2 regions of the Streptomyces sp. MGP-P1 genome follow, and region 1 is predicted to be linked to the other one. Evidence: predicted binding sites of a transcription regulator. Region 1 holds the regulator's gene; the other holds the start of a gene.
What was found. Region 1 encodes HspR, which represses chaperone genes until heat shock. Its sites were predicted from a motif close to TTGAGNNNNNNNNNCTCAA; they were not measured.
Positions count from the first base shown of each region.

Region 1 (5,236 bases):
TGTGTTGACTTGGTCAACCTACACAAAGTTGAGTGTATTCCACTCAAGGCATGGCGCGCACGCGCTGCGGCCCCCCGGCGACGACCCTCGTACGCTGCCCCCATGGCAGACGTACACGACCCCACTCCCGCTTATGCCGCGTTCTGGCGCGAGAGCCACCTCTCCACCCTGACGACGCCCCGCCCGGACGGCACGCCGCACGTGGTGCCGGTGTGCGTGACGTACGACCCGGAGGCCGGGGTCGCGCGCGTGATCACCGACGGGGGCAGCCGCAAGGTCGCCAACATCCGGGCCGCCGGACCCGGCGGGGCACGCGTGGCCGTCTGCCAGATCGACAGGGCCCGCTGGGCGACCCTGGAGGGCCTCGCGGTCATCCGCACGGAGCCGGAGGCCGTCGCGGACGCGGAAGCCCGTCACGAGGCGCGCTACGGCCGCGCCCCGCGGATCAACCCGACCCGGGTCGTCATCGAGATCACCCTCGACCGGGCGCTCGGCAAGGCCTGACCCACGGCTCCCCGGGCGCCGCCCCCGTACGGGAACAGCACAACGGCGCCACCGTGTTCAGGTCACGGTGGCGCCGCTGTGTGGGGGAAGCGCCGGAGCGATAGGTGACGACGGGGGAATCGCTCAGGCACTGCGGGGGGTGGCGGAAAGTGGTTCTGCGTCGAACAGCTCATGGTCCCGCTGATCGAGGTTGACGAAGATCATGCCGTACCTCACGGCACAGCGGACCGGCTGCGGCGCACCGCGCGGCCGACGGAGACAGCGATAGGCGCGGACGTCCTCGTCCTCCTCCATCACCACGACGATCGGCTCTCCGAACAGGGTGACCATCAACGAGTCGCCACGGCGGGGGAGTGCCGTGAGCAGATCGATGAAATGCCACCCTGAGCGATAGGCGGTCGCCATCTCGCGCCGGAAGGTCCGGTCGTCCGGCGGGGTGCTCATACCCGGCCCCGTGCGACAGGGGCGTTCTCCGACAGCGCCCCGGGGGCTGCTTCTGCCCCCGTCGTCCGTGCGGGCATGGAGTCCCAGGCCAGGTCCGGAGGCGGAGCGGCCTGCACCTGTGCGCCGGCCGTACCGTGGGTCACGCCGCCCTCAACGAGGTCAAGAACACTCAGCGCCCCGGTCGTCAGCCCAACGGAGAAGGCAACAGCAAGCACCGAGCGAAGCGTTTTGTTACTCATGATGGGCTTCGTCCTCACTTCCAAGGTTTCCTCTCCCCCGCAGAACAAGACGATGGCCCATCCAGGCACGTCAACGCCACAGAAGCGATGCATCATGTTCCTGCTGATTCATGTTCCTGGGGGGTGGAGAATTGACCACAGACAGCACTAAAGCGGTACATCCCCACTCGGTTAGTGCCTTGTGTGACGAGGGAGCACGGGTCTACGCCAGTGCGCTGAGTGTGGGCAAAATAGCTCGCGTCGAGGCGGAAGACGCTCCGTGTCTGCTCGAATTCGCCCTGCTCCATCCCGATCCCGACGACCCCACCTGGCTGCGGCCGGTGCCGCCGTCCGCGGCGCTCACGCAGCGGCTCCACCCGATCGAGCGGGAGATCCAGGAGCGAAGGCGGCTCTCGGTGGAGCTCACCGAGGTGTTCGAACCCTTCATGGCGATCAGTGCCCAGGCTCCGCCGACCACACACGCCATTACGGTCCTCGAAGGCATCGGCCGCATCAACGCCTCGATCGAACTCGCCCTCGCCGAGTGCCGTTCGGAAGTCCTCACCATTCAGCCGGGCGGCGGGCGCAGCGAGAACGCCCTCACCATCGCCATGGAACGCGGTCAGATGCTCGCGGAACGTGGCGTCGGCATGCGCACCCTGTACCAGCACACCGTCCGCCACAGCCATGGAACCCTCAATTACGCGGCCCGAATGGCCGAGAGCAAGGTGGAGATCCGAACACTCGAGGAGCTGATAGAGCGGCTCATGATCTTCGATCGCACCGTCGCCTTCATACCGGCGACCGACGACCGCACCGTAGCCCTCGAGCTGCGGCACCCCGGCATCGTGGAGTACCTCGCCAAGGTCTTCGAGCAGTTCTGGCACCGCGCGGTACCCCTCCAGGAACAGATCCCGTACGACTCCACGACGGACGGCATCTCCGGGGTGAGACATTCGATCGCCAAACTGCTCGTCGAGGGCCACGTCGACGAGGCCATCGCCCGCCGCCTCGGCATGAACGTCCGCACCTGCCGGTCGCACATCGCCAAACTCAGCGTCGCGCTCGGCAGCAACAGCCGTGCCCAGCTCGGCTACCTGATCGCACGATCCGGAATCCTGGAATCAGGCCCCGGTCGCGCGCTCACCCCCGAGCCGGGAGCATGACCGCGCCCGGCGGCGGGGGACCGCTCCCGGTGGCGGACGACCGGTGACGTGGCGGACACCGGTGGTCTCCTGAACTCCCCTGCCGCCTGCGAGAATTCCGTACGTCAGGCCTGACCGACCTGACGCGTTCCCGCCTCGCGACAGAAGGACCACCGGACCGGATGAACGACACCACCCCCGTACCCGCCGCCGTCGAGGACGACCACCACGGGGAGATCCTGGTCGAACTCGCGGGCGAGCAATGCGAGATGCTCGTCGTGAGCGGCGAGAGGATCCCCCGCGTCGTCCTCACCCGCGCCCCCGGCGCGGCGGTCGACGACCACATCGCCATCGGCACCCGCGACCCCCGCCACCTCACGCTCACCGTGGACGGCCGGAAAGCGACGATCACGCCCGGCAAGGGAAGACTCCGCCGCCGCTCCTACCGCGTCGACGTCCGCTGCGCGGGTACGTCCTACCGGCTCGTGCCCGACTCGATCCCGAGCAGTCGGCTGACCCGGAACGGCAAGCGCCTCGGGGACTTCTCCTCGGACGGCGACCGGAAGGTGCTCGCCGAATGGCGGGCCGGGGCCGCCGTCGAGCCCCTCGACGCGGCGATCGGCTACGCGCTGGCCGCCGCGTTCGGCACCGGCGGCCAACCGATGTGGATGACGGCGGTCGAGGCCGTCAGCGAGCTCCTGCCGTAGGCCCCGCGCCCCGCACACGCCGAGGGGCCGGGAGAGCGGATGAACGCTCTCCCGGCCCCTCGGCGGACGATGGGCTCAGTCCGTCGGCCGCTTCGGCTTCGGCCGCCAGACCACCAGCGCGCTGGTCTGCTGCACGTCCTGGTACGGCACGAGGTCCCGACGGTACGAGGCGTGCACCTGGGCCTCGCGCTGCCGCATGGCGACCGCCGCGCCGTCCACCGTCGCCGAGAGCTCGGCGACGCGCTGCTGGAGGGCCGCGACCTGGTTCTCCAGCTCGATGATCCGCTTGATGCCGGCGAGGTTGATGCCCTCGTCCTGCGACAGCTGCTGCACGGTGCGCAGCAGTTCGATGTCGCGGGCCGAGTAGCGCCGGCCGCGCCCGGCCGTACGGTCCGGGGAGACCAGGCCGAGACGGTCGTACTGACGCAGTGTCTGCGGGTGCAGGCCCGAGAGCTGGGCCGCGATCGAGATCACGTACACCGGTGTCTCATCGGTCAGCTGGTACGGATTGCGTCGACGGCCGTCCATCTCAAGCTCCCTTCGCAGCCTGGAACAAGTCCGCCCGCGGGTCCTCGTCCGCGGTCGCCTTCCGGTAGGCCTCCAGGGCGTCCCTGGCCTCCTGGCCCAGGTCCCTGGGGACCGCGACCTCCACGGTGACCAGCAGGTCGCCGCGGGTGCCGTCCTTGCGCACCGCGCCCTTGCCCCGGGCGCGCATCGTACGCCCGTTGGGGGTGCCGGCGGGAAGCTTCAGGGTGACCGGGGGGCCGCCGAGAGTGGGGACCTTGACCTCGCCGCCGAGCGTCGCCTCCGGATAGGTGACGGGCACGGTGACCGTGAGGTTGTCGCCCTTGCGGCCGAAGACCGGGTGGGCGTCGACGTGGACGACGACGTACAGATCGCCGGCCGGGCCGCCGCGTTCGCCCGCGCCGCCCTTGCCGCGCAGCCGGATCCGCTGGCCGTCGGAGACGCCCGCCGGAATCCTCACCTGCATGGTGTGCGCCGACTTCGCCCGGCCGCTTCCCTTGCAGACGTCGCACGGGTCCTGGGCGATGAGGCCCCGGCCCTTGCAGTCCACACAGGGGTCGGTGAGCGAGAAGCCGCCGCCGCTGCCGCGCGAGACCTGGCCGGTGCCGACGCAGGTCGGGCAGACCCTGGGGGTGCCGTTCTTGTCGCCGGTGCCGGAGCACGCCTTGCAGGGCGCCTGGCTGGACATCCGGAGCGGGACCGTGGCCCCGTCGACCGCCTCGGTGAAGCTGAGCGTCACCTCGGTCTCGATGTCCTGGCCGCGCTTGGGCTGGACACGGGTGCCCGTGCCGCCGCGGTTGAACAGCCCGCCGAAGACGTCGCCGAGACCGCCCCCGCCGCCGCCGAAGCCGCCGCCCGCGCCGCCCTGTCCGCCGCCCTGGGCGCCGCCTCCGAAGAGGTCGCCCAGGTCGAAGTTGAAGTTGCCGCCGGCACCACCGGGGCCGGGGCGGAAACCGCCGTTGCCGAAGAGGGCGCGCGCCTCGTCGTACTCCTTGCGCTTCTTGGGGTCACCGAGGACGTCGTTCGCCTCGGAGATCTCCTTGAAGCGCTCCTCCGCCTTGGCGTCGCCCTTGTTGGCGTCCGGGTGGAACTCGCGGGCGAGCTTCCGGTACGCCTTCTTGACCTCGGCGTCGGTGGCGTCCTTGGGGACGCCGAGGACCTTGTAGTAGTCCTTCTCGACGAAGTCCTTCGTGCTCATCGACGTCCCTCCTTCCGGACGATCGGCCGAGCGGCCGGCCCGTGGGCCGGCCGCCGGGCCGGTCGGTGGACACCGTGGTGGTCAGACGCGTTGCCGTCAGACCTCCTCGGTGCCACCGCTCTCCTCGTCGTCTGTCTTCTCTTCCTTGGCCGCGGCGGGCGTGGCGCCCGGCTGCGGCTCGGCGACGGCCACCCGCGCGGGGCGGATGGTGCGCTCGCCGATGCGATACCCCGGCTGCAGGATCGCCACGCAGGTCGTCTCGGTGACGTCCGGCGCGTAGCTGTGCATCAGGGCCTCGTGGATCGTCGGGTCGAAGGGCTCGCCCTCCTTGCCGAACTGCTGGAGGCCCAGCTTCGCGACGGTGGTCTCCAGCGACTCGGCCACCGACTTGAAGCCGCCGACCAACTCGCCGTGCTCCCGCGCGCGGCCGACGTCGTCGAGGACGGGCAGGAGCTCGGACAGGAGGTTCGCGACAGCGATCTCCTTGACCGTGAC
Region 1 covers NZ_JBYMEM010000005.1:701,975-707,210, forward strand. The annotation lists gene AC3CH1_RS12575 (pyridoxamine 5'-phosphate oxidase family protein) at 103-504, shown strand; gene AC3CH1_RS12580 (Rieske (2Fe-2S) protein) at 628-948, opposite strand; gene AC3CH1_RS12585 (helix-turn-helix transcriptional regulator) at 1,298-2,332, shown strand; gene AC3CH1_RS12590 (hypothetical protein) at 2,494-3,018, shown strand; gene AC3CH1_RS12595 (heat shock protein transcriptional repressor HspR) at 3,094-3,546, opposite strand; gene dnaJ (molecular chaperone DnaJ) at 3,548-4,741, opposite strand; gene grpE (nucleotide exchange factor GrpE) at 4,838-5,236, opposite strand, start outside.

Region 2 (5,236 bases), on a different contig from region 1:
TTCCCGCGCACGTCAGTACCCCTCGTACGGTTTCCTGCCGATGAAAGTCTCTCCGCGACCGGTCGACGCCGCAGTTCGGCCAGTATTTCGCAGGAGCGGACCAACGGCGGCGGCCTGCCCCTCTTCCGCACCCCGGGTCACGTCAACGGGGCTCCTCGCAGCCCGAGCCCCCTCTATACACTCCATGTATACGCACTATGTATAGTCCTCGGCGTACCGCACACCTGTGCGGGATTTCCCCGCACAGAGGAGTGATGTGTCGTGCCCAGAAAGATGCCGTCGTCCAGGATGGGGTTGACCGCGGCGCTGGTGACGGCGCTCACACTGGCCTTGGGCGGCTGCTCCATGGACACCACGGCGCCTGGCTCGGCACGCGGCGAGGCGGCCTCCGACGCCAAGGGCTCGTTCGGGCCGGTGGACTGCCGCAAGGCCAAGTGCATCGCCCTGACCTTCGACGCGGGACCGGGCAAGGACACGCCGAGGCTGCTGGAGATCCTCAAGGAGAAGAAGGTGCACGCCACCTTCTTCCTGCTGGGCAAGCACCACGTCATCAAGTACCCCGCCGTGGTGCAGCGCATCGAGGACGAGGGCCATGAGGTCGCCAACCACACCTGGACGCACAAGGTGCTGACCGACCAGAAGCCGGACGAGATACGCGCCGAGCTGGAGAAGACGCAGCTGGCCATCGAGAAGATCACCGGCAAGAAGCCCCGCCTGATGCGCCCGCCGCAGGGCCGCACCGACGACACGGTCTCGGACATCAGCAAGGACCTGGGGCTCTCCCAGGTCCTGTGGAGCGCCACCGCCAAGGACTACTCCACGAACGACTCCGCGCTGATCAAGAAGCGGATCCTGGACCAGGCGAGCAAGGACGGCATCATCCTGCTGCACGACATCTACAAGGGCACCGTCCCCGCCGTGCCCGGGATCATCGACGCGCTCCAGAAGGACGGCTACACCTTCGTGACCGTCCCCGAGCTGATGGCCCCGGCCGTGCCGGAACCGGGCACGATCTACCGCCCCTGACCGGCCCGCGAGGCACGCGGAACGGCCCGCCCCCGTTGACTCGGGAAGCGGGCCGTCCGTACCGGTCGCGGGCCTTGGGCCTCGCCCGTCACAGCGTGGCGGTCAGGCCGCGGCCGGGATCCTGTCCTCCACACGGGCCGACGCCGGGGCGAGGGCGATCTCCAGCACCTGGCGGACGTCGGTGACCGGGTGGACGTCCAGCTTCTCCAGCACCTCGGCCGGGACGTCGTCCAGGTCGGCCTCGTTGCGCTGGGGGATCACCACGGTGGTGATGCCCGCCCGGTGGGCGGCCAGCAGCTTCTGCTTGAGGCCCCCGATCGGCAGGACCCGCCCGGTCAGCGACACCTCACCGGTCATCGCCACGTCCGTACGGACCAGGCGTCCGGAGAGCAGCGAGGCCAGGGCGGTCGTCAGGGTGATGCCGGCGCTCGGGCCGTCCTTGGGGATGCCGCCCGCCGGGAAGTGGATGTGCACACCCCGGTCCTTGAGGTCCGCGACCGGCAGCTCCAGCTCCGCGCCGTGCGACCGCAGGAAGCTCAGCGCGATCTGCGCCGACTCCTTCATGACGTCCCCGAGCTGGCCGGTCAGGGTCAGTCCGGAGGCCCCCGTCTCCGGGTCGGCGAGCGACGCCTCGACGAAGAGGACGTCACCGCCCGCCCCGGTCACCGCCAGCCCGGTGGCCACGCCCGGCACGGCGGTGCGGCGCCCGGCCGGCTCCTGGGCGGACTCGGGCACGTGGTGCGGACGGCCGATGAGGCCGCGCAGATCCGCGTCGGTCACCGCGAACGGCAGCTCGCGGTCGCCCAGCTCGTGCTGGGCCGCGACCTTGCGGAGCAGCCGGGCCACCGCCCGCTCCAGATTCCGTACGCCCGCCTCGCGGGTGTACTCGCCGGCCAGCTTGCGCAGCGCCGACTCCTCCAGGGCGACCTCGTCCTTCTCCAGGCCGGCCCGCTCCAGCTGGCGCGGGAGCAGGTGGTCCCGGGCGATGACGACCTTCTCGTCCTCGGTGTAGCCGTCGAGGCGGACCAGCTCCATGCGGTCGAGCAGGGCCTCCGGGATGGCGTCGAGCACGTTGGCGGTGGCGAGGAAGACCACGTCGCTGAGGTCGAGCTCGACCTCCAGGTAGTGGTCGCGGAAGGTGTGGTTCTGGGCCGGGTCGAGGACTTCGAGGAGGGCGGCGGCCGGGTCGCCCCGGAAGTCGGAGCCGACCTTGTCGATCTCGTCGAGCAGGACGACCGGGTTCATCGAACCGGCCTCCTTGATGGCCCGCACGATACGGCCGGGGAGCGCGCCCACGTACGTACGCCGGTGGCCGCGGATCTCCGCCTCGTCCCGGACACCGCCGAGCGCGACGCGGACGAACTTGCGGCCCATGGCGTGCGCGACGGACTCTCCGAGGGAGGTCTTGCCGACGCCGGGCGGGCCGACGAGGGCCAGCACCGCGCCACCGCGGCGGCCGCCCACCACACCCAGCCCCCGGTCGGCACGGCGCTTGCGCACCGCGAGGTACTCGGTGATGCGTTCCTTCACGTCGGCGAGGCCGGCGTGCTCGGCGTCCAGGATCTCCCGGGCGCCGCGGATGTCGTAGGCGTCCTCGGTCCGCTCGGTCCAGGGCAGTTCGAGGACGGTATCCAGCCAGGTGCGGATCCAGGAGCCCTCGGGCGACTGGTCGCTGGACCGCTCCAGCTTCTCGACCTCCTTGAGCGCGGCCTCGCGGACGTGCTCGGGGAGGTCGGCGGCCTCGACACGGGCCCGGTAGTCGTCGGACTCGTCCTCCGGGTCGCCGTTGAGCTCGGAGAGCTCCTTGCGCACGGCGTCCAGCTGGCGGCGCAGCAGGAACTCGCGCTGCTGCTTGTCGACGCCGTCCTGCACGTCCTTGGCGATGGATTCGGCCACGTCCTGCTCGGCGAGGTGCTCGCTCAGCCACTGGATGGCGAGCTTCAGCCGGGCGATCGGGTCCACGGTCTCCAGGAGCTGGACCTTCTGCGCTGTGGTGAGGAACGGTGAGTATCCGGAGTTGTCGGCGAGCGCGGAGAGGTCGTCGATCTGCTGGACCCGGTCCACGACCTGCCAGGCGCCGCGCTTCTTCAGCCAGCTGGTGGCGAGTGCCTTGTACTCCTTGACCAGCTCGGCGACGGATCCGGGCAGCGGGTCGGGGGCGGCGGTCTCGAGCACGGTCCCCTCGACCCAGAGCGCCCGGCCGGGCCCACTGGTCCCGGCGCCGATGCGGACCCGGTCGCGGGCCCGGATCAGGGCGCCCGGGTCACCGTCCGACAGGCGTCCGACCTGCTCGACGGTGCCGAGGACACCGGTCCCCGTGTACGTCCCGTCGATCCGCGGGACCAGCAGCACCTGGGGCTTGCCCCCACCGGGACGGGCGGCGGCCTGCGCGGCCTCGACGGCGGCGCGCACCTCGGTGTCGGACAGGTCGAGCGGCACCACCATGCCGGGCAGGACGACCTCGTCGTCGAGCGGCAGCACGGGCAGGTCGATCGGTGTGAACGCCTCGGACTCGTTAGTCATGATCTCCCCTTCGGCAGGCAAGTTGAGCTATGTGGACTCAATGCTCCTGAGCCGCCGAATGTTCCCCACCGCTTGTTCGCTCTGAGCGATCAGACGCTCCCGAGTCGGCCCCGGACCGTCCTTGCCGTCCTCCCGACGGGCGGCGCGGGGCGGTCCTCCGCATGCGGGAGCGCCACCGGGCGGGCCGTTGTTCCCCGCCCCGGAAGATCCCGGAAGAGGGAACTCGCTGGCCCTCGGCCCGGGCGGCGGCCAGGATGACGAACACCGACCGCTACGACCGGAGACCGGAGAGCCACACGATGCCCGCGATGCCCGCGATGCCCCCGATGCGTGCGATGCCCGCCCACGACCCGTTGCCGACGCTTTCCGCCGACACCCCCGTCGTCCTCGACCGCCGCGAGGGACCCTTCGGCGAGGTCGTGCTGCGGGAGCGCGGGGAGCACTTCGAGATCATCGCCAACGGCTGCTTCCTGATGGACACCTCCGACGGGCGCTCCGAGCGGCTGCTGATCGACGCCGCGCTGGCCGCCCTGCCCGCCGCGCGGACCGGTCCCTCGGTGCTGATCGGCGGCCTGGGCGTCGGGTTCTCGCTGGTGCGGGCCGCCGAGGAGGGGCGCTGGGGCCGGATCGTGGTCGTGGAGCGGGAGCAGGCGATCGTGGACTGGCACCTGGCCGGGCCGCTGGACCGGATCTCCGGGCCGGCGCTGGCCGACCCCCGGACCGGGATCCTCCACACGGATCTCGTCGCCCACCTCCGTACCACCACGGAGCGTTACGACGCCCTGTGTCTGGACATCGACAACGGGCCGGACTGGACCGTCACGGAGGACAACGGAAGCCTCTACTCCCCCGCCGGCCTGGCGCACTGCCACGACCGGCTGACCCCGGGCGGAGTGCTCGCCGTCTGGTCCGCGCAGCCGTCGCCGGCCTTCGAACAGGCCTTGCGGAATGCCGGGTTCAGCAGGGTTCGGACGGAAGAGGTGGCCGTTGCCCGAGGTGTGCCCGACGTGGTCCATCTCGCACTTCGGACGATCTGAACCCCCCTCCCGGTATGCGCGGACCGGCGGCGGCACGGGTCGACCGGCGCCAGGGCGACCATCCGGCCGCCCGGTCGGCGTGGACGCGCACGTCCGGGGCAACACCCTGCGTAGCCGGGAGCCCTCCGCTGCCTTTACGCTGCTGACCGGCACACGGGATCACCCACCGAAATCCACGAGCGAAAACCGTGCCTCCGGGGGAATGGCTCCCGCGAGAACGGGCAGGGGCGGGGCGATGGAACAGACACACACCACCCACAGCGGCGTCGCGGCCACCCCGGGGGCTCAGCGCCGGGTGCTGGTGGTCGAGGACGACCCCACGATCGTCGACGCCATCTCCGCCCGGCTGCGGGCGGAGGGCTTCCTGGTGCAGACCGCGCTGGACGGCCCTGCGGCCGTGGACGCGGCCGAGGCCTGGCAGCCCGACCTGATGGTGCTCGACATCATGCTTCCCGGCTTCGACGGCCTGGAGGTCTGCCGCCGCGTACAGGCGCAGCGCCCGGTACCGGTGATGATGCTCACCGCGCGCGACGACGAGACCGACATGCTGGTCGGGCTCGGGGTCGGCGCGGACGACTACATGACCAAGCCGTTCTCCATGCGGGAGCTGGCCGCCCGGGTGCACGTGCTGCTGCGCCGGGTGGAGCGGG
Region 2 covers NZ_JBYMEM010000006.1:673,646-678,881, reverse strand. The annotation lists gene AC3CH1_RS18820 (MarR family winged helix-turn-helix transcriptional regulator) at 1-11, opposite strand, end outside; gene AC3CH1_RS18815 (polysaccharide deacetylase family protein) at 274-1,026, shown strand; gene lon (endopeptidase La) at 1,129-3,549, opposite strand; gene AC3CH1_RS18805 (spermidine synthase family protein) at 3,876-4,586, shown strand; gene AC3CH1_RS18800 (response regulator transcription factor) at 4,822-5,236, shown strand, end outside.
Region 2: lon (endopeptidase La) is a predicted target of HspR. The motif match lies at 3,572-3,590, and genes of this name have one in related genera.